One region of the Clostridium sulfidigenes genome, then DNA from elsewhere that is predicted to be linked to it. Evidence: riboswitches for the same ligand, from Rfam matches in the RefSeq annotation. Region 1 holds a riboswitch; each other region holds the start of a gene.

Region 1 (10,998 bases):
CAGAAGAATTAGGACACGACATTAAAGATGCAACTATTGAAATGTTAGGAAGAGCTGATAGTGTTAAAGTTACTAAAGAAAACACTGTTATCGTAAATGGAAAAGGTGCAAAAGAAAATATAGCATCTAGAGTAAATCAAATTAAGAAACAAATGGAAGATACAACTTCTGAATTTGATAAAGAAAAATTAAATGAAAGACTTGCAAAACTTGCTGGTGGAGTTGCAGTAATCAAAGTTGGTGCTGCTACTGAAACAGAATTAAAAGAAAAGAAATTAAGAATTGAAGATGCTCTTGCTGCTACAAAAGCTGCAGTTGAAGAAGGTATCGTTGCAGGTGGTGGAACTGTTTATATTAATGCAATAGAAGCAGTTGCTAAACTAACTTCAGAGGTTTCAGAAATCCAAGTAGGTATTAACATTGTAAGAAGAGCTCTTGAAGAGCCATTAAGACAAATAGCTACAAATGCTGGTGCAGAAGCTTCAGTAGTAGTTGAAAGAGTTAGAAATTCAGCTACAGAAATAGGCTATGATGCATTAAATGCTGAATATGTAGATATGATTAAAGCTGGAATAGTTGACCCAACTAAGGTTACAAGAAGCGCACTTCAAAATGCTGCATCTGTAGCATCAACATTCTTAACAACAGAAGCTGCTGTTGTTGATATTCCAGAAAAGAACCCAGTTCCAATGCCAGGTGCACCAGGAATGGGAATGGACGGAATGTACTAAAATTAAATATTAAATAGAATTAAGACTTTCATGAAGTTTTCATGGAAGTCTTTTTTTACATCCATAATTAATGTTCACATAAATTCTCTCCAAATTTTATCAATTTAATTATCTACAAAGTCTATAAAAACCTTTAAAACAGTGGATTTTAAGGATAAATGTAATAAAATAACACATAACAAGGAAAGTATATAGAAATATAATACAAATTATAGTATAATATGTTTAACATTTATAAATTTATACAACAATAAAACAAATTTATATAAATGTAAAATAAATTTATATAAAAAGAAAGTAAGTTTATATAAAAAGAAAGTAAGTTTAGATACAATGATGCAACTTTTTTATTTGGGTACCTTGAAAGTTGTTGAGTTAATGGTACAACCGGCTAAATTATAAATTTAGTCGGTTTTTTTGCGTGTATTTTATATACACATATGTAAAAATATAGTATAATGATTTCTAAATAGAAATAAATGTAAAAGGATAATAAATTATGGGTTTTATAGTATTTTTATATGGAGTAGTAATAGGAAGTTTTTTAAATGTATGTATTTATAGAATACCTAACAATCAGTCATTAATTAGTCCACCTTCCCATTGTGGAAATTGTGATACTAGATTGAAATGGAAGGATTTATTTCCAATAGTAAGTTATCTATGGCTTAAGGGTAAATGTAGATATTGTGAATCTAAGATTTCTATGAGATATCCCTTAGTAGAAGGGCTTACAGGGATTTTATTAGTAGGAATATATCTTAGATATGGCATAGGGTTAAGCTTTTTTAAGTATTCCCTTTTAACTCTATTTTTAATAGTCATAGCCCTTATTGATTATGATACTACAGATGTGTATTCTAGTGTAGTTTATAGTGGAATGGCAGTGGGTATAATCTTTATCCTTATAGAAACTGTAGCATACTCCCATAGTATAACTAACTATATTATTGGGGGATTAATAGGCCTAGGTGTTATTGGTTTAATATATGTTTTAACTGGTGGCATGGGTGTTGGAGATATTGAAATAGCAGTATTATGTGGATTATTTCTAGGATGGAAATTAGAGATATACTTTTTACTCATATCCTTCATTATAGGAGGAACAATTGCAGTTATGTTAATTGCATCAAAAAAGAAATCAAAGGATGAGTATATTCCTTTAGGACCTAGCTTGGCTATGGGAGCATATATAGTTTTAATCATTGGAGAACAATATATATTAAATTTCATTTAATATAAGGAGTTTTAAGAAATAAAAAGAAGTATAAAACTTTTAGATAAGGACAAATAAATTAATTGTAAAGGTGAGGTGGAGAGAAATGGCAAGGAATACTGTCAGACTAGGTGACTTGCTAGTAAAGGCAAATAAAATTACCAGGTCACAATTATCAGAAGCCTTAGAGATTCAAAAGGTAAAGAGAAAAAAACTGGGAGAATTATTAATCGATGAAGGTATAGTAACAGAGGATATTATTATAGAGGTACTTCAAGAACAGTTAGGTATTGAAAGAGTAACATTAAGTAATATAGATGTAGATTCTAAGGCTGTTAAATTAGTTAACGAAGGCTTATGTAGAAAATATGAATTATTCCCTTTTTATACTGCTGATGGAGTAATAAAGGTAGCTGTATCAGATCCTTTAAATATATTTGCTATGGATGATGTAGCTATAACTACAGGACTAAGAGTGGAACCTTATATATCCACAAAGGATGACATCCATAAGGCTACGGAAAAGTATTATTCAGATAGAAATGTGGAAAGTGCTGTAGAAGAGATAACCAGGTCTAGGATAGTGTTTCATAATAAGACGGAAGATATAGAAAAGATTGATGAAGTTAAAAATGCTCCCACTGTAAAACTAGTGGATTCCCTACTTAAAAATGCAGTGGAACAAAGAGCTTCAGATATTCATATAGAGCCCTATGAAAAATATATAAGAGTTAGATATAGAATAGATGGTCAGCTAGAAGAAATATCATCTTTAAATATTGATGTACTTCCAGGCATAGTTACTAGAATAAAAATTCTAGCAAATCTTAACATAGCTGAAAAAAGAATTCCTCAGGATGGAAGAATAGTTACTGTAATCAATAATAAAAATATAGACATGCGTGTGTCTATAATACCTCTTATCACAGGAGAAAAGGTTGTAATAAGAATACTAGATAGAAGCAACTATAAAATTGGAAAAGATAATCTGGGCATGAGTAGTGAAAATATAAAAAATCTTGAAAATATCATATCTGCACCCCATGGAATAATTTTAGTAACAGGACCTACAGGAAGTGGAAAATCCACCACTCTATATACTATTTTAGGGGAACTTAATGATATTAATAAGAACATAGTTACTGTAGAAGACCCCGTGGAATACTCCATGGATGGAATAAATCAAGTAAATGTAAATAGTAAGGTAGAACTTACCTTTGCTGCAGGCTTAAGGTCTATATTAAGACAAGACCCTGATGTAGTAATGGTAGGGGAGATGAGAGATAGCGAGACTGCTGAAGTTGGTATAAGAGCTGCCATAACAGGTCACCTGGTTCTTAGTACACTACACACAAATGATGCACCATCCTCAGTAATAAGACTTATAGATATGGGAGTTGAACCTTTCTTAGTGGCCACTGCCATAAAAGGAGTAATAGCTCAAAGACTGGTTAGAAGAATATGTCCAAGCTGTAAGGAAGCCTATGAGGGTGATGAAGCTGAAAGGAAACTTCTTAACTTAAATAGTGATGATAAAATAACTCTTCATAGAGGCAAGGGTTGTGCTAGCTGTAATTATACTGGTTATAGTGGCAGACTTGGAGTCTATGAAATAATGAATGTAGATAGAGATATAAAAGATTTAATTATAAAATCTAATAACCCAGAAGAATTAAAGGATGAAGCTGTTAAAAAAGGTATGAAGACTTTATCAGATAGTTGTAGAGAGTTAGTTCTTAAAGGTGAAACCACAATGGAAGAAATGATGAAGATAATATTTATGGATAACTTGTAGAGGAAGGAGAACTAAATTATGTCTAAATATAAATATAAGGCTATTAGCTCTAAGGGTGAAGTTATTCAAGGAGTACATGAATGTAGGAGTAGGGAAGAGGTACTTAACCTTATGGTATCTAGTGGATATTCACCACTGTCCATTGAGGAAGCTATAGGTAGTAAGGAGATTATTCTAGGAAAGAGAAATAAGGTTAACAACAAGGATATATCTATATTTTGTAGACAACTAGCTACCATGATAGAAGCTGGTGTTTCCATAACTAATGCCATAAGTCTTTTAGCAGAGCAAATACCTAACAAGAAGCTAAGGGAAGTCCTTGTAAAAGTAGATGAAGATATAAGAAAAGGTGAAGAATTATCTGTAGCCATGGGTAAATACTCTAATGAATTTCCAACCTTACTTATAAGCATGATTCAAGTTGGTGAACAAAGTGGTACCCTAGATTCCATCATGAATAGGATGGCCACTTACTATGAAAAGCAAACCAAGATGAATGGTAAATTAAAAAATGCCTTAATCTATCCAGGCATATTAGCCACAGTAACAGTGTTTGTAGTGGTATTTATTCTAACCTATATAATGCCAATGTTTATGGATATGTTTGAATCAGCAGGTTCAGACCTTCCAGCCATGACAAAGATAGTACTATCTCTAGGAGATGGTATAAGGCACTACGGTGTATTAATAGGCCTTGTTATTGTAGGTATAATAATAGGCTTTAAATATTATACAAAGAGAGTTGACTCTGGAATTTATATGTACAGTAAATATAAACTGAAAAACTCTCTCTTTAAAGACTTAAATCAAAAGATTGTAGTATCAAGATTTTCAAGGGGATTATCTACAGTTTTAGGAGCAGGACTATCCATAGCCAGCTCCATAGATGTAGTATCTGCAGTATTAGAAAATAAATATGCAGATGTAAAACTAAAAACAGTAAAAGAAAGAATGTTAGCTGGAGATACACTATCCGATGCCATAAAGGAATCACAGTTATTTCCACCAATGCTAGGGTCCATGATAAAAATTGGAGAAGAAGCTGGAGAATTAGACAACATCCTAAGCAAAACAGCAGACTTCTACGACGAAGAGCTAGAAAGAGCAATAGAAGCCTTCACCACAATCCTAGACCCAATAATGCTAGTGATAATGGGAGTAGTAGTAGGATTCCTAATAATCTCCATCCTAACTCCAATGTTTGAAATGTACAACGTAATGTAAAAAGGACAAGCCTATCTTTTAACTAATATGAAAGTCAAGTATTCACAATTATTTAAAGCATAGTCAAAACAAAATAACAGGTCTAACCAGGGGAAACCCTTTAGAAATAAATAGAAATAATTAGGAGGTCATTTTAAATGATAAAAAGAGCAAACAACAAAAAGAAAAAAGGTTTTACACTAATAGAACTAATCATAGTTCTAGCAGTAATGGCAATCATAGCATTAATAGCTATACCAAACTTCGCGGCAGTAAGAAATAACTCTAAGGTTAAAGCAGATAAACAAAGCTGTGAAACTGTAAAAAGGACTGTATTAATGTTAACTGCTGATGAACAAATTACTGTTACAACAGATACAAAGGTTAAGTATAATGCTGTTAGTGGAACAGTTACTGAACCAGTTGATAAAAAAGAATTAGATGATGATGAAATTAAAATAATTCAAACTCAACTTAAAGATATTGGAAAACCACAGCAAAAAATCGATGATAATGTTGCTAATACTTATGTATTTACAATTGATCCAGATGGAAAAATAAGTGAAGTCAGTGTAGAGTATAATAAATAAAACCTATTAATTGCCTACTCAACATAAGTGTAAAGCCACTCTTTACACTTATGTTTCTAAAAATAAATAAAAATATTTCTCTACAAGCTTAAACGCCACTTATATCAACACTTTCACCATGGAAGAACATAAAAACATAAAAAGCTAAAAACATATAAATTTTAGAGATTATACATAACTACTAAGATAGCAAAACACTACAAATCATTGATACCACAACAAATAGTTAACTATTTATATAGGTAAATATAGAAAAGTTTAAATAGCTATATATTTAAATAGTTTTATAGGTTTATAGAATCATAGTCAAATAGTTATATAGACCTATAGTTTCATATTTTAATAGGTATATAGATAAATATTCAATTTAAGGAGTATTAAAGAAAATTTTAAATTGTGCAATGTAATTTAATGATGAAAAAATAATATTATTCATAGTATTTCTCGGGGAATAAAGAAGATATATGAAAATTAATAGAAGTTATGAAAGAATAATAATGAATTTGAAAGTTATCTAGGGTGCTAAGTTATTAGAGCCTTAGTGTATATAAAATAGATATAAATATTGTTAATTGAACATAAAGGATTTGAAGAAGAAGGGAGTGCTAATTTTGAGTTTGTTTAGTAAATCTAAGGTCAGTGAAGAATTAAAGAATAAGGAAATTCAAGTAAATATAGATAATGGTACCTTACTAAATAAGGAAGGTGATCATAAAGGCATTGATGTTGAAAATTCTAAGAAGGAATCCATATGGAACAGAGATATAAAGTTACAGGATTTAAAATTTAAAAGAATAAAAAAAGTTGATGATAGTAAACCGACTAAGCCTAAGAGTATAAGACTTGTAAGTCTTGATATAGGCTCTAGTGATATAAAAATTGTAGAGGGACAAGTTAAGGGTGGAAAATTAAAGGTTTATAATATGAGGAAAATAAAATCTCCAGAGGATATTATTCAAGATGGAGAGCTTTTTAACGAAGAATCCATCTTAATTAAGTTGAAGGAAGAAATGAAAACCTCAAGGGTGAGAACTAAAAATATAGCTTTAGTTTCCTCTTCATCTACAATCATAAGTAGAGAGATTATAGTTCCTTATGTGGAGAATAATGAAGAATTAAAAACCTTAGTTAATTATGAGATAGAGCAATTTCTAGCTATAAATTTAAATAATTATGTAATTCAATTTATGAGGTTAGAAGAAGTTATGGTGGATGAGGTAAGAAAGGAAAAGATATTTACTATTATATATCCGAAAAATCTCATTGAATCCTATAGAAACTTAGCTGAAAAATTACTTTTAAATCCCTATGCTCTGGATATAAGTAACAACTCCATAAGAAAACTAAGCAGCATTGCAGATATATATAATGTAGATTTAATAAATAAAGAGGAGTCCATTTTGTACTTAGACTTGGGTTATAAAAGTGTAGATTTATCTATAGTTAATAATAACAAGTTAGAATTTATAAGGGTTATGCCCATTGGTGGAATAGAGATAGATAAGTTTATAGCAGATTTAAATGGAATTTCTATGGAGGAAGCAGAGGAAATAAAGAAGACTCAGGTTGAAGTAGGAAAGCATAGGAAAGAAAATCAGCTTAATGATGGAGTAGTAGAAGTCATAGAGGGTTGGCTAGAGGATTTAAATAGAATTATTCAGTTCTATACTAATAAAAGTAATGGGAAAAAGATAAGTCATATATATTTATACGGTGGCACTTCTAAGTTAAGAGGAATAGATGAGTATGTATCCTTAAAGACTGGAATAGAAACTACAAAAATAATTACAGCTAACAATATAGAATTTAGTAAAAATGTAAATACAACAACCATTGAAGAGTATGTTAATGCATTAGGTGCATTAGTAAGATTGTAGGTGAGATTATGAATGATTTGAATTTTTTCTATGTGGATACAAATAAAGAAAGCGATGCAGGAGTAAAGAAAGCAATTTTTAGTGCAGCAGCTATAGTTGGGGCGGGTATTATAGTAACCTTGTCATTTAATACTTTTGGAATTTATAGAGCTGAAAAATCAATAAGTGATCTTAATAATAAAATTAATGAAGAAGCTTTTGTAGAAAGTTATAAGGAAAGTTTAGAGGTAGCTACAGAGAGAAAAACCTTTTCTACTTATAATAGTAAGTTAAATGAAATTTTCCATGGCATAATCGATAGAAATAAATTAAGTCCAGACTTTATTGAAGAGATAAATTATACCCTTCCAAAAGAGGTGTATTTTAAATCTATGAATTTTGCAGCAGGTTCTATAGAAATAAATGCTTCAGCTACAAATAGAGAGACTATTGCTGAGTTTCAACATAATATGAATAATATTGAATTCATAGAAGAATCTCATATAGGTGGAATAGTGTCAGACTTAGGTGATGGTGAAAAAGAAGTATTTACCTTTACTATGACCTGTAAACTAAAGGAGGCGTACTATAATGAAAGTAAGTAAAAGAGAAAAATTTTTATTAGGAGTATTAGTCCTCATAATTATATGTACAGCATATTATAAGCTGGTTTATGAAAGGCAATATGCTAAATTGCAAGAAATTAAACAGGAAGAATCAGAGTTAAATGAGAAATATAATGAGATGCTTTTAAATATAAATACTATTACAAAGAACAAAAGTGATATAAAAATATTAAAGGATAGTATAGGTTCAAAATCTATGCTTTTATATCCTAAGATCTATCAAGATAGAATAATAATAGAGCTAAATAAACTATTAAATGATGCTGGAATTAAGGGGAGTTTAACTTTTTCAGAGGTTACTGTTTCTCCAATAGAAGCTTATTTTTCAGAAGTAGCAGACACTAAGGAACAGCCATCCCTAGAGCAAGTAGTAGAGGAGTCTAGTAAAGAAAAGACCAAGGAAGATGTGGAAGAAAAACTAGAGGAAACTAAAGACCTTGGAGAAGAGCAAGCTACTAAAAGTGATAAAGGAGAGTCAACTGGAAATAAGGTAGAGCAAATGAAGGTATCTGTATCCTTTAATGGTACCTATAAAAACGTTGCTAAGTTTGTAAAGCTAATATCAGAATATGAAAGAATTTTAGCTATGCCAAATATAAACATAACAGCCTCAGGAAATGATGAAGTCTCTGGAACTTTAGATTTAGAATTTTACTCCATACCAAAAATTAATCCTTATGAAGATTCAAAGTACTTAAAATGGACTTTTGATGAGGAGTATGGAAAGGAAAATCCTTTTTTAGAAGGAAGTCAAAGCTCCATGACATCAAGAACTAGTGAAGGAAACAATTATGTTCTAATCATGGCTTTAAAGGGTGTGAATTCGGATTTACCAAGTTTAACTTTAGGTAAGGAAAATGATTTAACTAGAGAAAGTTATATATATAACGATGAAAATAAAAAGGTAGATGTGGAAATTCAGGTAAATAAAGAAGGCGGTAAGTACTATATTAAGTACAAAACAGAGAAATCTAGCTATCCATCAGATTATAGTAAAAATGGTATAGAGCTTAGGAATGTGGATGATGAAAACATAAATATTGCAATATACTCATCTAAACGTATAGGTATTGATGATAAGGTAGGAGCAAATATAAAGGTAATAAATAATGCTAATGATAAGAAAGTTTCACTTACCATAATTGATGATGATAAAACTAGTCCAAGGGTGCAAATAACACCAGAAGGAAAGGTGGAGTATGTTAATAAATAAAGTTACTAAATCTAGAAAAAGTAAGAAAGGTTTTACTCTTCTAGAGGTAATAATTAGCTTTGCTCTAATTTCAATTATTCTTATTCCTATAGCTAATTTAGTACTAACTTCTGTAAAAATAAATAAATCCACAGAAAATAAACAACAAGCTAAGGCAGTACTTCAGGAAACCATAGAAAATATTAAAGCTATAGATAATTTTTCAAGTGCTTTATCAAAGCCTTTAAATAATGGCATTACTTTAAGTGAAGCTACAGGGGAAGATGATAAATTAATATATTCAATAAGTGGCGAAATAAATGGATTTTCCATAGATGGGTCTATAAAAGAACAGTCCCAGGTCATTAATAATAAGGTTAGTGAAATGGAAGTCGATAGAACTATATATTTTAATAGGGGGTCCATATCTATATCAAATGGTAAGGAGGTTATAGAAGAAGCTATAAAAAAACTATCAGATAACTTAGCTACACCATCAGAGGAAGTCTTTATTGAAATGAAAGAAGCAGGGGAGATAAATGTTACTTATGGGGGAAGTATCATTGCTATTCCTAAACCAGAAACTAATTCATTACTTATATGCTTAAATGAAGACAGTGAAAAGAAGTTAAATTTAAGTGTAGAAAATAAGAGCCATACAGAAAACTTAAAAATATATCTATTTAATGGGGAAAAAGTATCTGAAAGGCAAGATGTAATAATATCTAAATTTAATGGACAAATAGAATTAATCGAAGAGGTTCAACATAGTGAGGATATTATCAATGAAAAATTGTACTTTGTAGAATTAAGAGCTAATAGAAATGGGGAAGTAGTAGAAAATATGAATTTAGAACTACTTAAATAGAATAATTAATTAAAAGGGGTTTTAATAGAGTTATTAAATTAAGAGGAGGGAGAAGATGAGAAAAAGAAAGACTAAAGGTTCATCTATGTTACTTGTAATAGCTGTGTTTGGTATATTAGCTACCTTAGCACTGGCTATGCTAGGAGCCACCTATGCAAACTATAAGCTAAGAGTAGAAGAGAACAATAGGGTTAAAAATCTCTATTCTGCTGAATCTGGAATTGATAAGGCATATGCTAGAATCACTAAAGTAGTAGAGATAGCTATAGAGGAAGGCATAGCGGCAGGTAATAAGGAGACTATAATAAAGAAGCAAAATGAAATTTTCAAAGGGGTTTATAAGGATTATATAGATGATAATCTTATAGATTACGTATCGGGAGAATATGTAGTAAATAGTAATAAGGCAGAAGTTAAGTGTGAGTTAAAAGCTCCAACAATAAAAAAAGGGGATTTAGATTATAAAATTGTTAAGTTAACTTCTACCTATCAAGATGATAAAGGCAAAGAGAGAGTGGTGAGTGTAGCTTATAATTTAGTTACACCAGAAGCTTATAGAATCCTTGATAAAGCCGATGGAAACACATCTAAATTAATAAACTATACTCTAGCTGCTGATGGAAACTTAACTATTGCTACTGATTCATCCCATGTTAAGGAAGGTAAGGTAGAAGTGGACGGAAACCTTTGGATTCAGGGTTTACGAAGTGAAAATATGGTTAATAATCCAACGGCAGATAAGTATAAGGGTGGAATTGAGATAAATAATACTGATATAGAATTTAAAGGACAAGTTAACACCGCTGCCAATATTACCGTAGACAAAAGTAAGGTAAATCTTAAAGCAATAACTTTAGAGGATAAAGAAGTTGATAATAAGGTTTATGCTGAGAATATATTTTTAGGTAGTTTAGCAGATGG
Region 2 (10,998 bases), on a different contig from region 1:
TTAATCATTGCCTTTAAAGCACCTTGTTCCATACTTACAGATATGGATATTTCACCTAACTCTTTAGGATAAATCTTTACAGTTAAATCCTTAACCCCATTTTTATCCATGTATGATAAAGCTTTTATCACATCATTATTAAGATCACTCTTTGTAATAGCTATAGGCTTTTCACTAGATACTTCTCCTGATTTTTGTACACTATTTTCAAAGTATGACATAAAATCAGCAGCTCTTGTAACCTTTGAATCCTTCTCTTCACCATTAATTACTTTATTCAAAATAGCTGTTTCCTTTGAAAACTTACTATCTTTACTACTACTTTCTTCATTATCTTCTACTCTAGCTACTACACTATTTTTTTCTATAACATTAGCTTCCAGTTCTATTCTTCTAGGTATATTTAAAGGCTCCTCTTCTTTCTTAGCATCTTTCATTGAAATTATTTTTTGTAACTGACTTATTAGATCATCATTATCTATACCTTCTTCTGCTGTTAATAGTTTCATAAGACTTTCACTACTATTGTCTAGCTCAGTAATATCTTCATTAATTAAAGTTAATAACTCTGTAAGTTTATTTTTCATGTCACTATTAATTGATGCTTCCCTTAATAATTCTAATAGGCCATTTGCCTTTTTTTCACTTCCTAAAAGGTCTAATAAAGGTTGTAGTTCCACTTTACCTTCATTTCCACTGATAAGATCAGAAGAAACCATTTCAGCCTTAGAAGTATCCTCCTTATTCAAAAGAGCTATTATTAGATTTATTAGTGACTGCATATCTTCTGAGGTACTTAGCTTTTCATCTTCATGAACTTCCTCAGAGCTCAATATGTAATCCTTCGAAGGCTCTTTAACTTTTTCTTGCTTAATAGAATTTACTGATTTAGTTTTAGAGCTTTCATTATCTGTACTGTAGTTTTTAAGTTCCTTGGAAAATTCCTTATTAGAATATCCTTTATTTCCTTCAGACTTTTTAACTTTATCACTAGTACTACTACCTTTATACAGGTCATTTCCAACACTAAATTGTGCCATTTCCATCAAATTTATCGCCTCCCACACTCACGTATAAATCCATAAAGTGCAAATTCATCATTTTGAATTTGTTCTATTCGATTTTCTTCTTTTATAAATGCTGCCTGATCCTTATCTTTTAATATGCCTACAATCTTTTTATTTACTTGAGCAGTAACTAATTCTTTCCTAGTGAGCTTCACTCTTTCTTCATCAGTTTTAAGCTTTTCTTGTGTAATATCAATAGTACTATTTAATAGATTTAAATAATGATGTTGAATTTTTCTTTCAGTTACACTCATGTTATTATTCACAGTAGAGTATCTTTGGAAGCTATCCTCTAGACTTTTAAGTTCTTCTTCTACCCTATTCTTTTCCCTTAGGGCCTCCATAAAAACTATTTTCTTACCATCTTCTTCTTTTTCTCTTAAGTCCAATAACCTTTGTAATTTAAATTTATAAGTTTGTCCCAAAATTTACACCACCTTTATTTAAACATATTAATAAGCATGTCTTTACTAGCTTCAATTTCGCAACCTTCTTTTATTTCTTGAGTTAAAAATCCATTTATACTATCTATATACTCAATGGCCATATCTATTTTAGAATTACTTCCCTTTACATAAGCTCCTAGATTTATTAAATCTTCTGCTTCTTTATAAGAGGCCATTAAATCTCTAGCAAGTGAGGCAGCCTTTATATGAATTTCCTCTGCAATTTCTGGCATAAGTCTAGATACGCTTTTAAGTACATCTATGGCTGGATAATGATTTTTAGTAGCTAACTCACGGCTTAAGACAATATGTCCATCTAAAATACCTCTTACCGCATCTGCAATTGGTTCATTAAAGTCATCTCCATCAACAAGGACGGTATAAAAAGCTGTAATAGATCCTTTATCAGACATACCACTACGCTCAAGAAGTTTAGGTAACATTGCAAAAACCGAAGGAGTATATCCTTTAGTAGCTGGAGGCTCTCCTATAGCAAGACCAATTTCCCTTTGTGCCATAGCAAAACGTGTTACTGAATCCATCATAAGAATAACCTTTAATCCTTTATCTCTAAAGTATTCCGCTATGGCTGTAGCAGTAAATGCACCCTTTAGCCTAACAAGAGCCGGTTGATCAGATGTAGCACATACTACTACAGATTTCTTTAACCCTTCTGGACCTAGATCTTTTTCTATAAAATCTAAAACCTCTCTACCTCTTTCTCCTATTAAGGATATTACATTTACATCAGCCTTAGCTTCTCTAGCAATCATTCCCAAAGTAGTACTTTTTCCTACCCCTGAACCAGCAAAAATACCAATCCTTTGTCCTTCACCACAAGTAAGAAATCCATCAATGGCTCTTACCCCTGTAGGAAGAACTTCTTTAATCCTTCTTCTCTTCAATGGGTCTGGTGGCATAGCTTCCAAGGGATAATTCTTATAAAGGGACAATTCCTTTTCATCTAAAGGATTTCCAATTCCATCTAAAACTCTTCCTAAAAGTTCATCTGAACACTTTATACTGAGTTGCTTTCCTGTCCTCTCGACTCTGCATCCAGGAGAAATACCTATTAAGTTTCCAAGGGGCATAAGAATTAAATTTCCATCTTTAAAACCTACCACTTCACATACTATAGATTTATTTTCCTCATTATATATGTGGAAAATTTCCCCTACAAAACCCTTAACTCCTTTTACTTCAATGGTAAGGCCTATTATGTTTTTAACTACGCCTTCCATATGATTAAAATTTGTTTTACTAATACTTTTTTCAATGTCTCCTATATTCAAATTAATCATAATACCATCTTCCTCTATGCTTCCATGAGAATTTCCTTTAGTTTCTCTATGCTCCCCTTAATAGTAAAGGTGGTTTTTCCATCATCCTTTTCCACAACTAAGGTTCCATACTCTAAATAATTATCCTGTAAAACCACTACTTCTCCTCTGATGCCCATACTATGCTTGAATTCTTCTATCTTTGTCTCTATTTCTTCTAAATAGTTAGGTGCTACCCTTATAATTATCATCTTGGCATTTTTCTCTTCTGATAGGATGTTGAAAAGTAATCCATTTAGTGCTTCCTTACTTTCAAGCTCCTTTTTAAGCATATTTTCTACGGCATTTACAATAATTTTTCTAATGCCCATTTCCTTAGACTTAAGAAATTTATCATACTCTTCCTTAGCTTGATAAAGAATAAAATTTGCATTTTGAATTATTTCTTCACCTTTTTTTACTCCTTCATCATAAGCCTCGTCATAGCCTTCTTTATAACCAATACTATGGCCTTCTTCATAACCCTTATTAAATCCATCTTCCTTGGCTTCATATAGGATCTCTTCTACTTTTTCCTTTGCATTTGCAAGAATGGTTTCCCCTTCTTTATGGGCATTTTCAACTATTTCTTCACCCTTTTTCTTTAGTTTTAGATACTCCTCCATACTCCTAGGATTAGTATCCTCAAGATCTATAGTCTCCTCTACTATTGGAGCTGGCTCTATATAAAAGTCTGTATCTATTGCCTTGGTTCCACTTTCACATACATTAACACTTTTTATTACCCTATAAGATGAGTGCATCGTCTCCACCTCTTACAATTGTTATTTCTCCAGCTTCATCTAGTCTTCTAATTAAAGCAACAATTTTTTGTTGAGCTTTTTCAACATCCATAAGTCTTACAGGTCCTAAGAATTCCATATCTTCTTTCAATGTAGCTGCTGCACGTTTTGAAAGGTTTCTTGATATAGTTTCTATTACTTGTTCTGAAGTACCCTTTAGAGCCATACATAGCTCCTTATTATCAACCTCACGTAAAATTCTTTGAATTTCCACATCATTGATAGTAATAATATCCTCAAATACAAACATAGATTCCTTAACTTTATCTGCAAGTTCCATATCTTCCCTTTCAAGACCTTCTGTAATGTTTTTCTCTGTAGTCCTATCAACTTGGTTAAGTATATTAACTAAAGATTGAACTCCTCCTATAACACTACTTTCACTAGTAACCACTGAAGATAACTTACTATTTAATACCTCTTCAATTTCCTTCACTACCACCGGATATATATTACTCATAGTAGCAACTCTAAAAGCAACTTCACTCTGTAATTCAGATGGAAGTGCAGACATTATCTGTCCCGCTTTGTCCGGCTGTAGATGACAAAGTATTAATGCTATAGTCTGAGGATGTTCTCCTGAAATTACATTCATAAGCTGAGTTGCATCAGCTTTTCTAGCAATAGAAAAAGGTCTAAACTGCTGTGAAAACTCTGTAACTCTCTCTAAAATATCGTTGGCCTTTTGAGTTCCTAAAGCTTTAGATAAAACGCTTCTAGCATACTCTACTCCGCCTTCAAGAATATAATCCTTAGCCTTATTTAATTCCATAAATTCATCTAAAACAGCTTGTCTGTCTTCAGCTCTAACCGATGACATATTAGCAATCTCATAAGTTATCTTTTGTATATCTCTTTCATTTAATCTTTTTATTATTGCTGCAGATGCATCTGGTCCCAAAGAGATAAATAATATTGCTGCCTTTTGAATACCTGTAAATTTTTCTGTTTTAGCCATTACTATCTCCCTTCTTCATCAGTCATCCATGATTTTATAATATCCGCTACCTGTTCAGGTTTCTTTTCTGCATATTTTTTAACTTCTTTCATGATCTTTTCTCTTTCAGTTTCCGCTTCTAAATCTAAATCTTTGTATAAATCCGCCACTGTTTCTAAAGTTTCATCTCCTATAACTACATCTAGTCCTTCTATAGCCTCTTCATCTTCTTCATCATCTTCTTTTCTCTTACTTCTAATAATAGAAACAACTACAATAATAAGTATAAGTGCTATAACTGCTCCTACTCCTAAAGCAATAAGCTTAATCCTTCTAGATTTTGCTTCTGCTTCCTTCATAGCCTTAATTTCTTCTTCAGCTTGTGTTTTATAATCATCATTAAAGGCTAAACTTTCAACTGAAATTCCATCACCTCGTGCCTCATTAAAACCAATGGCATCAGATACTAAACTTTTTATAGTATTCTTAGTTGCATTATCTATATCTCCATTCACAACTACAGATGTTGTAATTCTCTCTAATTGACCTGGTGCCTTCACAACTGTTTCTTCACTCTTAGTATTATTAAAATTTCTTGTTTCTTCCGAATAGCCTGCTTTTTCAGTATCTTTTTCTGCATCTTGCTCATTAGTCATATTATTATCCACAGTACTTCCTGAAGTATTTTCAGTACCCTTACTATTGTCTTTAATAATATGCTCACTTACTACTGCGGATCCCTTTGGATCATATGTAACATTATTCTGCTTTACAGCGTCAAAATTGAGCTGTGCATTTACAGATACTTTTACATTATCTTTATATATTGGTTCTAATACATTTAAGATTTTCTTCTCATATTCTTTCTCAACTTTTTTAGTTGAATCAATTTGATTTTCTGTACTAGTAGCCTGGGTTCCTTTTTCATTATCAAACAAACCCTCCGTTAATAACTTTAGATTGTCTGATACTATTGTAACGTCTTCCTTATCTAAGTTTTCCACACTACCTGTTACTAAGTGTACAATAGCTTTAACTTGCTCTGGTGAAAGTTCATTTCCTGGCACTAACTTTACCGTTACTGAAGCACTAGCAGGAGTTGGTTTAGTTACAAAGGCTGAGTTGTTTGGTAAAACTAAATTTACTTTTGCAGCCTCAACTTCTTCAAAACCCTTTATAGTTCTTTCAAGTTCTCCAGAAAGTGCTCTTTGATACATTATTCTTGATTCTTCATCTGTAGCCCCAATGCTACCTTCATCAAAAAGTTCAAAGCCTTGGCTTCCTTCTGTTATTTGAACCTCTGATAGCATTTCCATTCTCAGTTTATCTACTTGAGACTTTTCAACTAAGATGGAATTTCCTTCTATTTTATACTTAGTTCCTTTGCCCTCTAAATTGGCTATAATCTTTCCTGAATCTTGGGAATCCATATTTGAAAATAAAACTGTATACTTTGGTTTAAGTGATACATAAAGTAGTGTTCCTATTGCTATAAAAGTCACCACCGCAATTATCACTAAAGCTATCTTTCTAGTTTTCGACATGGAATTCCACTTATCTTTTATCTTCTTCATTAGCTCCGATAGCTTACTCATCTAATCCTTACCCCCATTATACTTGCATATTATTAAATTCCTTATAAGCATCAACTAGCTTATTTCTTATTTGAATAGCAAGCTCTAGGGACATAGATGCCTCTTCTGTAGCTAATACTACTTCATGGATACTTTTCTCTCCTGCAATATATCCTGTTACATTATTATCTGCTTCAACTTGTAGATCGTTGACCTTTTGCAATTCATCCTTTATAACAGCTGCAAATCCTGTGCCACTTGAAGCGCTATTCTCTTCAGTATCCTTTTCTTTTACCCCATAAATTTCCCTTAGCTCATTTTGAAAAATTGTTGCATTTGGTATGTAATTGTTCATCATAAAGTACTACTCCCATCTTTTATTTACCTATTTCTAAAGTTTTTAAAAACATACTTTTTTGTGCATTCATTGCATTGACATTGGCTTCATAAGCTCTACTTGATGCTATTAGCTCCACCATTTCATTGGAGATATTTACATTTGGCATAGTTACAAATCCCTCTTCATCTGCATCTGGATGACTTGGATTATACACCTTAATAAGTTCTGATTCATCATCTACAATGCCAACTGCTTTAACCCCATTTAACTTGTCCTCTACTTTTCCATTGCTTTTATTGTAGGCTTCCTTTAAGTTCTCTTGAAACATAGCAATCTTTCTTACATAAGGCTTTCCATCTTTTCCTCTTGTAGTTCCTGCATTAACAATATTAGAAGAGATAGTATCCATTCTTAATCTTTCTGCAGTAAGACCACTAGCTGAAATTCTCATTCCTCTAAATGCCTCCACTTTTAGTTCCCTCCTTTTATAACTCTACTTGTACTATTTAGCTTTCCACTGGCAAATCTAACTAAAGATTCATACATCATAGTATTAGCAGCTTGACTTGTCATTTCTGTTTCAATATCCACGTTATTACCATCTTCTCGCATAGATGCACTGTCATCTCTTTTAACTTGTACATCTTTGTTCCCAATGCCTATATGTCTTTCATTTGTAGTTTTCAAATTACCATTTGCTTTTGATTCTTCCATCACTTGTTCAAAGGGAACATAATATCTCTTATAGTTTTTTATATTTACATTTGCAATATTATTAGCAATAACTTTATTAGCCTCAACAGTTACATTCATAGATTTTTTTAGCAATCCATATACTTGATTTTGTGACATTTTATACCTCCATTTTCCATAAAAACATACTTGATGTTTATAAATTAGACATAAATACTTAAATCCCTTCTTTTTTTTGTTAGACCTACGAATTTTTTTTTATTTTTTATGCTTTAATCTTACGTTAAATAGAAATAAGTCTATAAACTTAATTATAAGTAAAATATAGTATGGTAAATATTGAATAATAATGGTTACATGTTATTTTATGTAAAATACTCTTTAAAAACATGAAACTAAGTAATTGTTTACAATTCAGTATATTTTACAAAATCCTTTGTAATTTTTTACAATAAATTGTAAAATTTATATAATAAAAAGCTACTCAAAAAGAGTAGCTTTTAATTACAACAAGGTTAAAATAAAAATATTATTTACTTCTATAATACCTAAAACAAAAAGTATACTTACTCTTTGGCAACTGGCTGGCATCCCCTTAGGCTTAGCCCCTATAGCTTTGCGTCACTAACTTTCGTTAGTTTTGCCTATTTAGTTTTTTCACATATCTGCATTATATACTATATTTTTCTTCCATTCAACCTTTTAAACTGAAAATTTTTACTTTTTACTTAAAATTCCCTATTTGCTACATGAAATTTCTTTTCTCTACCTATTAGGATATACATTGCTCAATATTTGTAGAATATCCTGTGGAAATTCATTGCTTTGAGCCATCATAGCCATACCTGATTCCACTAAAATTGAGTTTTTAGCATATTCAACCATTTCTAGTGCTATATCAGTACCAGTAATTTCACCTTCTGCCCCTTCTACCTTACCTGCTATTTCACTGGTATAATCTGCAGTAGACTCCATTCTATTACTTAGAGCTCCATACTTTCCTCTTCCAGAACTCAGCTTATCTATAGCATCATCTAAGCGTTTTAATCCATCATTCATATTCTCTACACTTATTTTATTGCTACCATCAGCATTCACAAGTCCTAGTCCTGTAGATGTTAAATTATATGTTGGCAGTTTAGTTACATAATCACTAGTTGCTCCAATAAGTAGATCCACTGTATCACCTGGATTATTTTTATCAGCTAACAGCTTTACACCATTCATCTCCGTATTATTTGCAGTATAAGTTATATGTTCTAAATTTTGATCTATTTCCTTTTGAATAACTGCTCTATCTTCCGGTGTAGTTGCTCCTCCAGCTTGAACCATAAGTTCTCTAGCCCTTTGCAAGGATTCACTTATACTTTGCATACCACCATCCATGGTTTGCATAAGACTTACACTATCTTGAATATTTCTAGTGGCCATTTGAAGACCTCTAATCTCTAACTTCAACTTATCACTCTTAGCCTTAGCATTAGGATCATCTCTATAGGTCTGTATCTTATTACCTGAACTAATACTACCATAAGCCTTAGACTGAGCTACTAAATTTTTAGTATAGCTATTAAATATCCTCATAGCGGACATATTTCTACTTAATCTCATTATCTCACTCCTCACAAAAATTATCACAAATTCCCACGAATTCCCACGAATTCCCACGAATTTCCATGGGGTCAGACCCCCAGGAAATTTTTCCCTTGGGGTCTGACCCCGTGGAATAAAGTTCCATTTATTCAAACTATGTTGACAACTAAATCCATTTTACTTATCGTCACTTTTTATTAATTACTTTATGATTAGCAAAAGCATTAACATCTATTTTTAACCATTAATGCTTTTCCGTTCTTTCACAAGTGCCTGTGACCAGATTTAATTGAAAAAATTACCACGGGGTCAGACCCCGTGGAATTTTTTTCCTTGGGGTCTGACCCCAAGGAATATTTATACTGTAAATTTATTGATAATACCTTGTAGTTCATCTATAATATTTACCAATCCTTCACTACCATTGGCTATTTCTTCGATACTTGCTGATTGTTCTTCTATAGCTGCTGAAGCTTCCTCAGTTCCTGCTGCATTTTCTTCTGCTATTGCCGATAAATTTTGCATTAGTTCTACTAGTTTTTCTTTATTTTCATTCATCTTTTCTGATGATTCATTAAGCTTATCTATAACATTATTAGTTATTTCTATAGAATTTGATATTCTATGAAATTTTTCTTCAGTTTTTTCTACACTTTCAGATTGGGAATCAATTATCCCTTTTACTACTTTCATTCTATTTACTGCATTTTCAGATTTTAATTTTAACTCTTCTATTACAGTTTTAATTTCTCCTGTAAAATTATTAGATTCTTCAGCAAGTTTTCTTATCTCTTCTGCTACTACGGCAAAACCTCTTCCATGCTCGCCTGCTCTTGCTGCTTCAATAGCTGCATTCAAAGCAAGTAGATTTGTTTGTTCTGATATAGATTGAATCATTGTACTTGCCTTTTCAATCTTTTCTGCACTTACGTTATTACTTATTATAATTTCATACACCTGTTTAGAAGCATTATTACTTTCTCCCGTTTTTAATACCAAATCTTTTAATATAATAAAACCTTCTTCTTTTTCCTTTTCTATATCCTTTGCAGCGTTATTTAATTCCTCTGTATATTCTTTATTCTCTTCTAGTAAACTACCCATTTCTTCTACACTTAAAGCCGCTTCTCCTGTATCTTGAGCTTGGCTACTTGCTCCACTAGCTATATTTTCTATAGTTCTTGATATCTCTTCAGAAGCTATGGCTGATTGCTCCGCTGTTGCTGTTAGTTCCTGGGAAGTTGCCACTACCTTTTCTGCACCTTCTGAAGTTTTTATAACAAAGTCTCTTACATTGTCCTCCATAACCTTAAGAGAATTTGACATAACACCTATTTCATCTTTTCTCTTTATATATTTTATAGCGCTTCCATTTTCATCAAGTTTAAAGTCTAAGTTTGACTGTTTTTTTATAGTATTAGTTAAAGCAACTATAGGTTTTGTAATTGATACTCCTAAGCCATAGCTTATAGCAACAGATATAAGCAGTCCAATAACAATTACTATAACTACTGATTTTATGGTAGATAATACCCCATTATTATATATATTCAAAATAGATTCTATAGATTTACCAACATAATAAATACCTATGACTTCATTATTATCACCAAAAATAGGTGCATACTTTGTCATATACTTTTCGCCTAAAATATCAGCTTCTCCAAAGTATTCATTACCCTTTGAAATCTCTTCATAGGCTTTACCACCAGCATCCAATTTTGTTCCAATAATTCGTTCCCCTTTATCATCTCTAATTGTAGTCAAAACTCTCACATAATCCTCACCAGACTTAGCAAAGACAGTGGCAAGTATATCCATACCTTCTGTCAATTCGTCAATATACTCATGGTCACCATCAATGGGCTTACCATTAGAGTCTATAAGTTTCCCATAATCATTAAGACTTAATGTACCAAACTGTTCCTTAAGATAAATATCTAGCATACTATACCCGGAATCTATTGTTTCCTCGAATTGTTTGTTTATAATATTTTTAGTAACACTAAATGACTTAAAAAGTCCCATAAACATCATAGACAACGAAATTATTATAATAATAGTAAGAATAATAGTAGTTATTTTCCATTTTAAACTTTTCATAAATTTAATCTCCTCTGTCACAAAATTTTAGCAATATATAATTAAAATTAATAATATTATCGATATTTATTATAATAACTTTATGGGTTTTTATAAACTTCATGACGTTTAAAAAGCATTAAC
Region 3 (10,998 bases), on a different contig from region 1:
CATAATCTTGACGAACCATATAAAGAAGTATTTTCACTGCGAGTTTTTGGAGAATTGAGCTTCAAACAGATTGCATGTTTGTTTGGAAAAAGTGATAACTGGGCTTGCGTTACGTATCACCGAGCTAGAAATAAGATCAAAGAGCGAATGGAGGATTATAAATGAAAGTAACTTGTAATGTGATTAGAGACCTTTTGCCTTTATATTTAGAAAATATTGCCAGTGATGATACTTGCATTATTGTGGAACAGCATATTAGTTTTTGTGAAGATTGTAGAAAGCAGCTTGATGAGATGAAATTATATAATAATCCACCTATAGATACAGATGTAGCCCCACTGAGAAATCTAAAGGCTACTTTGCGTAAGAAAAAACTCCAAACAATTATTTTTTCTGTTATGTTGACCATAGTTATTGCTTCAATTACAATTGCTTTTTTTACTGCGCCAAAGTATATTCCTTATAGTGAAGGCACAGTATCCTTAATAGAAAAGGATAATGGGTCGGTACTTGCTTTATTCAGTGATAAAGTATCAGGATATGATATAAGTAGTTTTCCTAATGATGACAACACAGGTTATGTTTACAATATAACTGCATGGGATAGTATTTGGAACAGAAGTATTGCTAAAAATCCTGCAAATAATACTATTTTGAATCCAAATGGTGAAGTGGTAGATTCCGTGTACTATTATATGACTAATGGAAGTGAAGATAGATTAATATATGGTAATGACCAAAATCCTGGTGGAGGTGTTTTCACATTGCCAAGACTTGTTTTGGCATATTATTTAATTATTGACTTAGCATTGGTAATGCTTTGTGGAATAATTATGTTTGTATTCCGGGGATATGAAAAAGTAAAAAATGTGACAATAAAAATTCTCTTTTTGCCTATATCATATTTTTTAGGTCATCTTTGTATTAAAGGATTTACAACGTCATCATATTCTGCAGCAAGGGATTTTTTTGCAATCTTGCTAGTGATGATTCCACTATACATTGGATTCCTATCTGCTATCAGTTTAATGAGAGAATATAGAAATGGTAAAAGGGACTAATATTTAAGTAGGTTTTTAAAAATTTAATTTACTGGTAACAGAAACGCACGATATATCTTCTATTACAAAATTTCGAGGGTCTAATTAATATTGGGAAATTAAATATTATGTGGTATAATAAGAAATAGTAGGAATGGATTGTGAAAAAATAAATAAATAAAATTTCAAATAAAGAATTTAAAATTAGGGGGAATAAAAAAATGGTAAGATATCGTTGTTCAGTATGTGGCTATATTCATGAAGGGGAGTTGCCAGAAGGTTTTAGATGTCCTAAATGTAAACAACCAGCCTCAGTATTTGTTAAAATTGAAGAAGAAAAAGAGATTAAAAATATTTACGCAGGAACAAAGACAGAAAAGAATTTGATGGAAGCTTTCTCAGGCGAAAGCCAGGCGAGAAACAAATACACATACTTCGCCAATATTGCACAAAGAGAAGGATACGATCAGTTAGCTGAAATTTTTCTAATGACAGCTAGAAATGAACAAGAGCATGCTCGTATATGGTATGAAGAGTTGGGTAATTTGGGAAATACTGCTGAGAATCTTTTACATGCAGCTGAAGGTGAAAACTATGAGTGGACAGACATGTATGATGGTTTTGCAAAGGATGCAGAAGCGGAAGGATTTAAGGAGTTAGCTGAAAGATTCCGTAGAGTGGCTGCTATTGAAAAATCCCATGAAGAGCGTTATCGTAAATTACTAAAAAATATTGAAATGCAACAGGTATTTGAAAAAGGTGAAGAAACTATGTGGGAATGTCGTGTTTGTGGACATCTTGTAATGGGAAAAAAAGCTCCTAAAGTTTGTCCTGTATGTAAATATTCTCAAAGTTATTTCGAAGTTAGAAAAGAAAATTATTAATTTTAAGCCGTCACTTATTGTGGCGGTTTTTTTATTTTGCATATTAATATCGATGGATAGTTCTTTATATAATTCAAAGTAATAGTTTATAAATATGTAAACATTATAATTTTTATTGACAATGGATAATATTTTTGTTATTGTTTAAAAGTATGAAATTTGTGTGAACTTATATTAGGAGGATATTATGCAAGAAACAAAGGTTAAAGTAGTAGTAGCTGATCCGTCGGCAATAGGTTTATTTGGACTAGCAATGGTAACATTAGTAGCATCATCTCAAAAGTTAGGATTAACAGAGGGAGTATCTTTAGTATTACCATGGGCAATATTTTTAGGAGCAACAGCACAATTGTTGGCTTGTTTAAATGATTTTAAGCATAACAACACTTTTGGAGCAACTGCTTTTGGTGCTTATGCATTCTTTTGGTATGGTGTTGGTTTTACTTGGTTAATTCAAAATGGAGTGTTTGGACCAGCCCTAGCAGCTAAAGCTGACATAAATCAATTAGGAGTTGCTTATTTAGGGTATTTAATTTTTACAATATTTATGACTATAGGTGCTATGGAAACTCATAAGGTGTTATTTACAATATTCCTATTGATAGATTTCCTATTCTTAGGATTAACACTAACAACTTTTGGAATAATGGAGCATGGAACGCATATGCTAGCTGCTTATTCTGAGTTAGCAATAGCTTTAGTATCTTTCTATGGTTCAGCAGCAGCAGTATTAAATACTCACTTTGGAAGAGTATTTTTACCTGTTGGAAAACCTTTTGGAATATTTAAGAAGTAATATTTAGGTGATGAATTTTTTCATCACCTTTTGTATATTCATGATATACAAAATTAGATTCTAATTTTTATAGTGGTTATAAAGGTTTAAAGCCTCCAAGGATAGTTTATAAGCTATCTAAGGAGGCTTTTATATTTATATAAGAATTACACTAGTATTTAATTTCTATTTAGAAATATTTATTTTTTTACCTTCTTTACGCCACTTACTAAATTCAGCTGTTGCTGTGAAAAGTGCATCTGTGGATGAGTTAAGTGCAGTTTCAGCAGAATCTTGAATAACACCTACGATAAAACCTACACCAACTACCTGCATAGCAATGTCACTTGGGACTCCAAATAAGCTACATGCTAGAGGGACAAGTAATAGTGAACCTCCGGCTACTCCAGAAGCTCCACAAGCACTTACCGCAGAAAGTACACTAAGAATTATTGCTGTACCAATATCTACTTGGATACCAAGAGTATGAACAGCTGCAAGAGTTAAAACAGAAATAGTAATAGCTGCACCAGCCATGTTAATTGTGGCACCTAAAGGAATTGATACTGAATAAGTATCTTTATCTAAACCAAGTTCTTCACATAAACTCATATTTACCGGAATATTAGCAGCAGAACTACGTGTAAAGAATGCTGTGATTCCACTTTCTTTTAAGCATTTAAATACAAGTGGGTATGGATTTTGACGAATAGCTACGTACACCATAATTGGATTTACAACTAGGGCTACAAAAATCATACTTCCAAGTAGAAGTAAAAGTAATTTTCCATAGCTAAGAAGTGAAGCTATTCCACTTGTAACGATAGTATCAACTACAAGTCCCATGATTCCTAAGGGTGCAAAATTTATTACCCATACAACCATTTGAGATAATGCATCAGAAACATTGGAAATTATTAATTTTGTAGAACTTGCAGCATTTTTTAAGGCAAAACCAAGAATTACTGCCCAAGCTAATATACCAATGTAGTTAGCATTGAAAAGAGCCTTTACTGGATTATCAACTAGGTTTAATAGTAATGCTTTAAGAACTTCTACTACACCGCCAGGAGGAGTAATGTTTTCTACCCCAGCTACAAGGGTTAGGCTTACCGGGAACATAAAGCTTGCAATAACAGCTACAAGTCCGGCTAAGAATGTTCCTAAAAGATAAAGAATAATAACGGTTTTCATATTGGTTTCATGACCACTTTTGTGTTGGGAAATAGCACTGGTTACCAAAAATAAGACTAGGATAGGTGCAATGGCTTTTAAAGCACCTACAAATAAAGATCCAAAGATTGATAATGGTTTTGCTACATTAGGAATGGTTACGGCTAATATAATACCTATGATTAAACCTATGATTATACGTTTTACTAAACTTAATCCATTCCATTTCTTCATTAGATTCTTCATAATATTTTCCTCCTATAACGTTAAATAAAAAAAAGTGAGTTTCTGTGGCTTTAAATTTGTTACTAGGAAATTCTTTGGTAAAAATAAGTTTATCATGAATCTTCACTAATGTGAAGTGGAAAAGCATAATGAATTTTCAATTAATTAATGGTCACCTTTACATAAATAACCTATATAATAAACAATTTGAAAATAAAATTTGTTTTGAAATTATGTCTTAAAGCCTATAAATACTTAAATTATGGGGTGTATAAATTAAAATTAAAATATTTATAAAGTCGATTCAATTGCAAGAAAAAAAATTTTTCAAGCATTATGAAAAGATGCCAAGACATATCTCTATACTATTTTGGGATAACAGTTCTATAATTATTCACTGAAAATAAAATTTTAATTGAGAATACAGATTTTACTGAAGTTAGAGTTATTGGATTTTTACTAGAATATGTGTATTATGTAAATAGTAAATATAAAAGTGAAGTTACTGTAAAAATTAGTGGCAAGAGAAAATTTCTAAGGAGTTCAAAGTGTTATAGAATAGGATTATTTTGCATGAGTATTTGGAGGTAGAAGTATGGGAAATGTTATATATAGAAAATTAGAATTAGAGGAATGTGAGTATATAAACAAAATGAATCCATCTCAATATATAGGAAAAGCATGGAGAGATGTGGATGGTAAACGTAAATTAGTGGAAATAAATTACCGAGATTGTGATTGGCCAAACGGCTATGAATACCATCTCAGAAATTTGAAAAAAACTATCTTAAGTGGTGGAAGTGCCATTGCTGCTTTTGATGATAATAATAAATTACTGGGGTTTTCAACAATTAATCGTGAATTTTTTGGTGAAAAATTTAATTATGTTTTATTAGATCAACTTTTCATAACCTTAGAATGTAGAAATAAAGGAATAGGAAAAAATTTATTCATACTTTCTGCAAATGTTGCAAGAGAGTGGAAAGCAGATAAAATTTATATTTGTGCAGGTTCTGCTGAAGAAACAATTGCTTTTTATTTTTCAATAGGCTGTAAAGAAGCAGAGGAAATAAATAAAGAACTATATGAAAATGACCCAAGAGATTACCAATTAGAGTTTTCATTATAAAAATAACACATATATAAACCAATAAAGGATTAACTAACTAACCAATAAAAGTATAACTTTGAAAATTAAGATAAATAACTATTGAAACAGTTTATATTAAATGATAATATTTAAATGTTATAATTTAAATTGGATTAAAATACAAGGGAAACTGTGAAGTACATATTTAGCTTGGGCATCTTATATGTATGGAGTTAGTGATGCAACCGACCCTATATTCATAATTTTTATGAATATAGGGTTTTAATTTTATAATGGATGAATTATTCCATAACTAAACATAGGAGGTATATTAAAATGAATATTTTAATTATTGATGATTCTACTTTTTCTCAAAAAATAATAGGTAACTTAATTGTAAAATATTTAGATGACGTAAACACTTATTTTGCAAAGGATGGAGAGGAAGGATTAGAAAAATACAAAAGTATTAAACCTGATTACACATTTGTAGATTTATTAATGCCTAAATTAAATGGAGGAGAATTAATAAAATTAATAAATGAATATGATTCTAATGCAAAAATAATTGTAGTTTCAGCAGATGTTCAAAAAAGTATAAAGGAAGAAATAGATTCATATGGTGTAATAGAATTTATAAACAAGCCCTTTACTGAAGAAAAAGCAAAATCTATATGTGAGATAATAAGGAATGTTCAAAATGAAGAATAATGTAGAAAGAGAAGATATATTAAAAGAGTTATTTAATATAAGTGTAGGTAAATCAGCGAGTATATTGTCTGAAATAATAAATAAAAAAATATTATTAAATGTACCAAATTTGAAAATCTTAGATTTGAACGAAAAAGCAATAGTAATAGATGATTATCTTCCGCAAGTAATGCAAGGAACTATTATGGTATCCTCTATAGCATTTGAAGATGAACTTAGAGGAAAGGCAAGCTTAATATTCCCAGCGGATAAAATGAGAACATTTATAAACCTATGTTTAAATGAAAATGATGAAAATCAACTATGTAATATGAATTTTACTGATATAGATTTTGATATTATAAAGGAAATTGGAAATATAATATTAAATTCAATAATTGGCGAAATAGGAAATTATCTAAAATTAAAATTAAATTATACTTTACCAGAAGTTAACGTATTTAATAAAGTGGATTTTGAAAAAAATATAAAGAACAAAGAGTACGAGCATATTTTGATGCTATATATAACCTTTAAAATAGACGATTCGGAAATAGCGGGTGCTATAATAATTAATCTTACTTTAAGTTCATTAAGTCAATTATTAAATAAAGTAGGAATGATAGAAGATGATTTCTGTGGATAGAATTTTATATGATATATTAGATAATATAAACGAAGGAATAATCATATTAGACGAAGATTTTAAAATTTTATTTTGGAATAATCATATGGAATGTTTAACCCATATTAGTGAGGAAAAAGTAAAAAATAGTTGTATATATGATGTTATTCCTAGTCTAAATAAAGGTTATTTTAAAGATACAATAAATCGTATAATCAATGATGGAAGAAAAATGTTTTTTTCGGCAGCTATGCATAAAGATTTGCTAAGTAATAATAAAAATTTAAATTTAAAGATAAGTAGAATAGAAAAAGATAATTTGAATTTTATACTTATTGAATTTATTGATGTGACTAATCAATTTTTACGTATTGATCAACTAAAAAAATATGTGAATGAATTATATATTTTAAATAAAGAATTAAAGGAAAAGGAAAAAACTATTAATAAATTAGCTTATTATGATGGACTGACAGGTTTAGCGAATAGAACATTGTTTTATAAAATGGCAGATGAATTTTATAATAATGCTAAAAGAAATAATAGTCTTTTAGGACTTATGTTTATAGATGTTGATAAATTCAAATATATAAATGATACATATGGACATAAAAAAGGAGATGAGGTTCTCATTCATGTAGCTAAAATACTAAAAGAATCTACTAGAAATGGGGATATAGTTGCTAGGTTTGGTGGTGATGAATTCTTAATATTACTACCTTTTATAAAAAGTTACCATGAATGTGAAGCTGTAGCCTCCAGAATTACTAATCTTACTGAAGCTATATATTGTAAAGAAGAGCAAATAAAAATATCTTTAAGCATAGGTATTAGTATATTACCCAATGAGGTTAATGATATTGATGAACTAATATTAGAAGCAGATAGGGCAATGTATAAAGCTAAAAAAACAGGTGGAAATGGATATCATTTATTTAAATAATAGTAAAAACAAGGATGCTATGTAAAAATTACAAGTATCCTTGTTTTATGTAGCTTAGCTTAGGATTTATTTTTTTCCATAAATGCAGGAATACTTTCTGCAAAAAATCTCACAAAGGTGTTTTTGAATTCTTGATCTTCCTGTTTTAAAACCCCTAGGGAATATTGCATTGCAACACCATCTAGAGCTGCTATTAAAATAGTAGCAAGACTTTTTTTGCAGTTTTTATTTTCGATACCAAATGCGTAAAAGTACATATCTGCTACCTTATTTATTATTTCATTATAATCTTGTTTAAGGCTTTCACTAAGAGAGCCACCTTTAGATAATACGTAGCCTATTAATAAAACTAAAAGGCGTTGCTCATTAACCTTAGACATACGTTCTCTAACTTTATTACTAATTTCATTTAACATATTTTCAGTGCTTTTAAGATTACTACTTTCATCTTTTTCAGAAAGTTTTTGAGCAAAGTACATAGCTTCCTTTACTGCGTGGTAGAATAGCTCGTCCTTGTTCTTAAAATGATGATATATTGCACCAGTAGTAAGCCCAGCAGCTGAGGCTATTTGACGCATACTTGTTTCTTCAAAGCCATTTTCTATAAATACACTAATTGCAGCATCTAAAATATGTTGCTTTCTTTCATTAGGTTCATTAGCGTTCATTTTATTCACCCCATTTAAAAATAGTATATCATATTTTTACAACATCATGATTCACATATTATAGGACCATTATATTAAAGACATAATAGTCTGCATTTTCATAACATATTTATTATTTCGAATGTTAATTCATTGACAAAGGTAGGTGCGTATTATATTATAAACATAACAACTGTTATGTTATATTGTGGAACGGTTGGTAATAATATATTGTAACCTACTTCAATAAAGTAACCTAAATTAAATATGAAATGGGGGAGAGTTTACATGGAGGCATTTAAAGTTTTAGAAATTAAGCAAAGTGTTTTTGACAACAATGATCATCAGGCTGAGCTACTTAGAGAAGAATTGAAAAAAGATGGGGTCTTTTTATTAAATCTTATGTCATCACCTGGTTCAGGGAAAACAACAACTGTTTTAAGAACAATTGAAGCTCTGCAAAATGAAATGAACATTGGTATTTTAGAAGCTGATATTGATTCAGACGTGGATGCACACAAGGTTTCACAGACTGGAGTTAAAGTAATTCAACTGCATACAGGAGGAATGTGTCATCTTGATGCTGATATGACTAGACAAGGTTTAAAAGGTCTTGGAACAGATAACATTGATTTTGCAATATTAGAGAATGTTGGGAACTTAGTGTGTCCTGCAGAATTTGACACTGGTGCATCAAAAAATGCTATGATTCTAAGCATACCAGAAGGAGATGACAAGCCTTTAAAATATCCTTTAATGTTTTCAATAGTTGATGTTTTATTAGTGAACAAAATAGATGCAGCGGACTATTTTGAATTTGATATGGAGGCAGTAAAAGAGAGGGTAAAAAAACTGAATCCAAATATTAAAGTTATCCCAATTTCAGCTAAAACTGGAGAGGGGATTGGAGAATGGGCTGACTGGATACGTGGACAAATAAATAATTGGAAAAATAAATAACTTTAAATAATTCATAACATTAAAAGTATTATAAACTTACTTTAAAATATTTTGACTATATAATAATCAGTTTCTTTCGGTTACTTTTGTTTTAATAACTTAATAAAACCTAAAAGTGCTGATTATTTTAATATAGTTAATATTAATAATGAGTCTTGCCATCTTTGCAATTCATTGTAAACACTGGTGTTTATAGTTTTGTTTATGATGACATATAATTATTTTGGGGAGGGATAATATATGGTCAAGGAAAAGGTACTTGATCTTGCAAATCACATCAGTAATAAGAAGCGTGGCTCGAAAAATGAAATCAAAGCTACAGATCCCGAGTATATGATTCTTGAACCTGTTGTTTCAGAAGAAATGGCAGAAGTTGTACTTTGTATGGAAATACGTAAAAAGGTTACTGCTAAAGATGTTGCTCCTTTATGTGGCAAATCTGTAGAGAAAACAACAGAACTTTTATTAGAATTAGCAGATGCAGGGGTTTGTTTTGTAAATGAAATTGATGGAGTAGATACATTTTGGTATGAGACCTGGGTTCCAGGTATCATGGAAATGATGGTTAACAATAAGGAGAATGTTAAAAAGTATCCTCAGATTCCTAGGGCTTTTGAAGCCTATGGAAGAGTAAGGGGACCTAAGACAGCAGGAAGTTTTCCTGTAGGAGTAGGTCTTATGCGTGTTATACCTATAGAACATGCCATTGAAGGTGAAACTAGAAGAGCATCCTATGAGGAAGTTTCTAAGTATCTTAATGATAATGATATATTTTCAGTTGCTGATTGTTCATGCCGTACAGCAAGAGAAGCTATGGGAGAAGGCTGTGGTCACCTCAAGGAAGACATGTGCATTCAGATGGGGCATGCTGCAGAATACTATATACGTACGAAGAGAGGTAGACAGATTACTCGTGAAGAAGCCTTTGAAATTATTAAGAGAGCAGAAGAAAACGGTTTAATGCATCAAATACCTAACTTAGATGGTTCTGGTAAAACTCATGCTATTTGTAATTGCTGTGGATGTTCTTGTCTGGCTTTAAGAACTGCTAGTATGTTTATTAACGCTGATATGGTACGTTCAAATTATGTTTCTAAAGTGGACAAAGAGAAATGTGTTGCCTGTGGAGAGTGCGTTCAAAATTGTCCTGTTAATGCACTACAATTGGGGCAAAAATTATGTTCCAAAACACCAGTAACTACTGAGATAAAGAGAATTGATACTCCACGAGATACTGAGTGGGGTCCAGATAAATGGAATCCTGAATATAGAACCAATAGAAAAGATGTAGTTGATACAGGTACAAGTCCTTGTAAAACCAATTGTCCAGCTCATATTGCAGTTCAAGGTTATATTAAACTTGCTTCTCAAGGAAGATATAGAGAAGCTCTTGAACTTATCAAACAAGAAAATCCGTTTCCTGCAGTATGCGGACGTATTTGCCCAAGAAAGTGTGAAACAGATTGTACTAGGGGAGATATTGACGATCCAGTTGCTATTGATGAAATCAAAAAATTTATTGCTGAACAAGATTTAAATACTGATCATAGATATGTGCCTAAACGTAAGCACGAGTACGGTAAAAAAATTGCTGTTGTGGGAGCAGGGCCTTCAGGTCTTAGCTGTGCATACTACTTAGCCATTGATGGGTATAAAGTAACTGTGTTTGAAAAAGAAAAGGTTCTTGGTGGAATGTTAACTTTAGGAATACCTTCATTCAGGCTTGAAAAGAATGTAATAAATGCTGAAATTGACATACTGAAAGAATTAGGCGTTGAATTCAAGATTGGCGTTGAGGTTGGAAGAGATATAAGTCTTAATGAATTAAGGAATCAAGGGTTTAAAGCCTTCTATATTGCAATTGGTGCGTGTATGGGAAGGAACCTTGGCATTGAAGGTGAAGATGTAGAAAATGTTATAACCGGTATAGATTTTATGAGAGATGT

The links. Region 1 has a riboswitch for cyclic di-GMP ahead of ACTNBA_RS02685 (prepilin peptidase). Riboswitches for the same ligand answer to the same signal wherever they lie in the genome.
Region 2: another riboswitch for cyclic di-GMP. It lies ahead of flgB (flagellar basal body rod protein FlgB); the one in region 1 lies ahead of ACTNBA_RS02685 (prepilin peptidase).
Region 3: another riboswitch for cyclic di-GMP. It lies ahead of ACTNBA_RS12270 (response regulator); the one in region 1 lies ahead of ACTNBA_RS02685 (prepilin peptidase).

Annotation. Positions count from the first base shown of each region.
Region 1 is NZ_JBQHQR010000002.1:161,669-172,666, reverse strand. Features, by position in the region: gene groL (chaperonin GroEL) at 1-731, shown strand, start outside; cyclic di-GMP riboswitch class II at 1,049-1,133, shown strand; gene ACTNBA_RS02685 (prepilin peptidase) at 1,231-1,968, shown strand; gene ACTNBA_RS02680 (GspE/PulE family protein) at 2,054-3,742, shown strand; gene ACTNBA_RS02675 (type II secretion system F family protein) at 3,761-4,966, shown strand; gene ACTNBA_RS02670 (type II secretion system protein) at 5,104-5,535, shown strand; gene pilM (pilus assembly protein PilM) at 6,147-7,412, shown strand; gene ACTNBA_RS02660 (PilN domain-containing protein) at 7,421-7,996, shown strand; gene ACTNBA_RS02655 (type 4a pilus biogenesis protein PilO) at 7,983-9,230, shown strand; gene ACTNBA_RS02650 (type IV pilus modification PilV family protein) at 9,217-10,077, shown strand; gene ACTNBA_RS02645 (pilus assembly FimT family protein) at 10,133-10,998, shown strand, end outside.
Region 2 is NZ_JBQHQR010000004.1:321,315-332,312, forward strand. Features, by position in the region: gene ACTNBA_RS07140 (flagellar hook-length control protein FliK) at 1-1,046, opposite strand, end outside; gene fliJ (flagellar export protein FliJ) at 1,052-1,492, opposite strand; gene fliI (flagellar protein export ATPase FliI) at 1,507-2,814, opposite strand; gene ACTNBA_RS07155 (FliH/SctL family protein) at 2,829-3,596, opposite strand; gene fliG (flagellar motor switch protein FliG) at 3,580-4,593, opposite strand; gene fliF (flagellar basal-body MS-ring/collar protein FliF) at 4,596-6,167, opposite strand; gene fliE (flagellar hook-basal body complex protein FliE) at 6,184-6,504, opposite strand; gene flgC (flagellar basal body rod protein FlgC) at 6,524-6,955, opposite strand; gene flgB (flagellar basal body rod protein FlgB) at 6,958-7,338, opposite strand; cyclic di-GMP riboswitch class I at 7,752-7,834, opposite strand; gene ACTNBA_RS07185 (flagellin N-terminal helical domain-containing protein) at 7,945-8,790, opposite strand; gene ACTNBA_RS07190 (methyl-accepting chemotaxis protein) at 9,130-10,875, opposite strand.
Region 3 is NZ_JBQHQR010000010.1:18,967-29,964, forward strand. Features, by position in the region: gene ACTNBA_RS12240 (RNA polymerase sigma factor) at 1-165, shown strand, start outside; gene ACTNBA_RS12245 (zf-HC2 domain-containing protein) at 162-1,061, shown strand; gene rbr (rubrerythrin) at 1,262-1,924, shown strand; gene ACTNBA_RS12255 (acetate uptake transporter) at 2,112-2,720, shown strand; gene sstT (serine/threonine transporter SstT) at 2,886-4,118, opposite strand; gene ACTNBA_RS12265 (GNAT family N-acetyltransferase) at 4,693-5,226, shown strand; cyclic di-GMP riboswitch class II at 5,364-5,446, shown strand; gene ACTNBA_RS12270 (response regulator) at 5,524-5,898, shown strand; gene ACTNBA_RS12275 (chemotaxis protein CheC) at 5,888-6,523, shown strand; gene ACTNBA_RS12280 (diguanylate cyclase domain-containing protein) at 6,516-7,445, shown strand; gene ACTNBA_RS12285 (TetR/AcrR family transcriptional regulator) at 7,505-8,113, opposite strand; gene hypB (hydrogenase nickel incorporation protein HypB) at 8,381-9,052, shown strand; gene ACTNBA_RS12295 (FAD-dependent oxidoreductase) at 9,293-10,998, shown strand, end outside.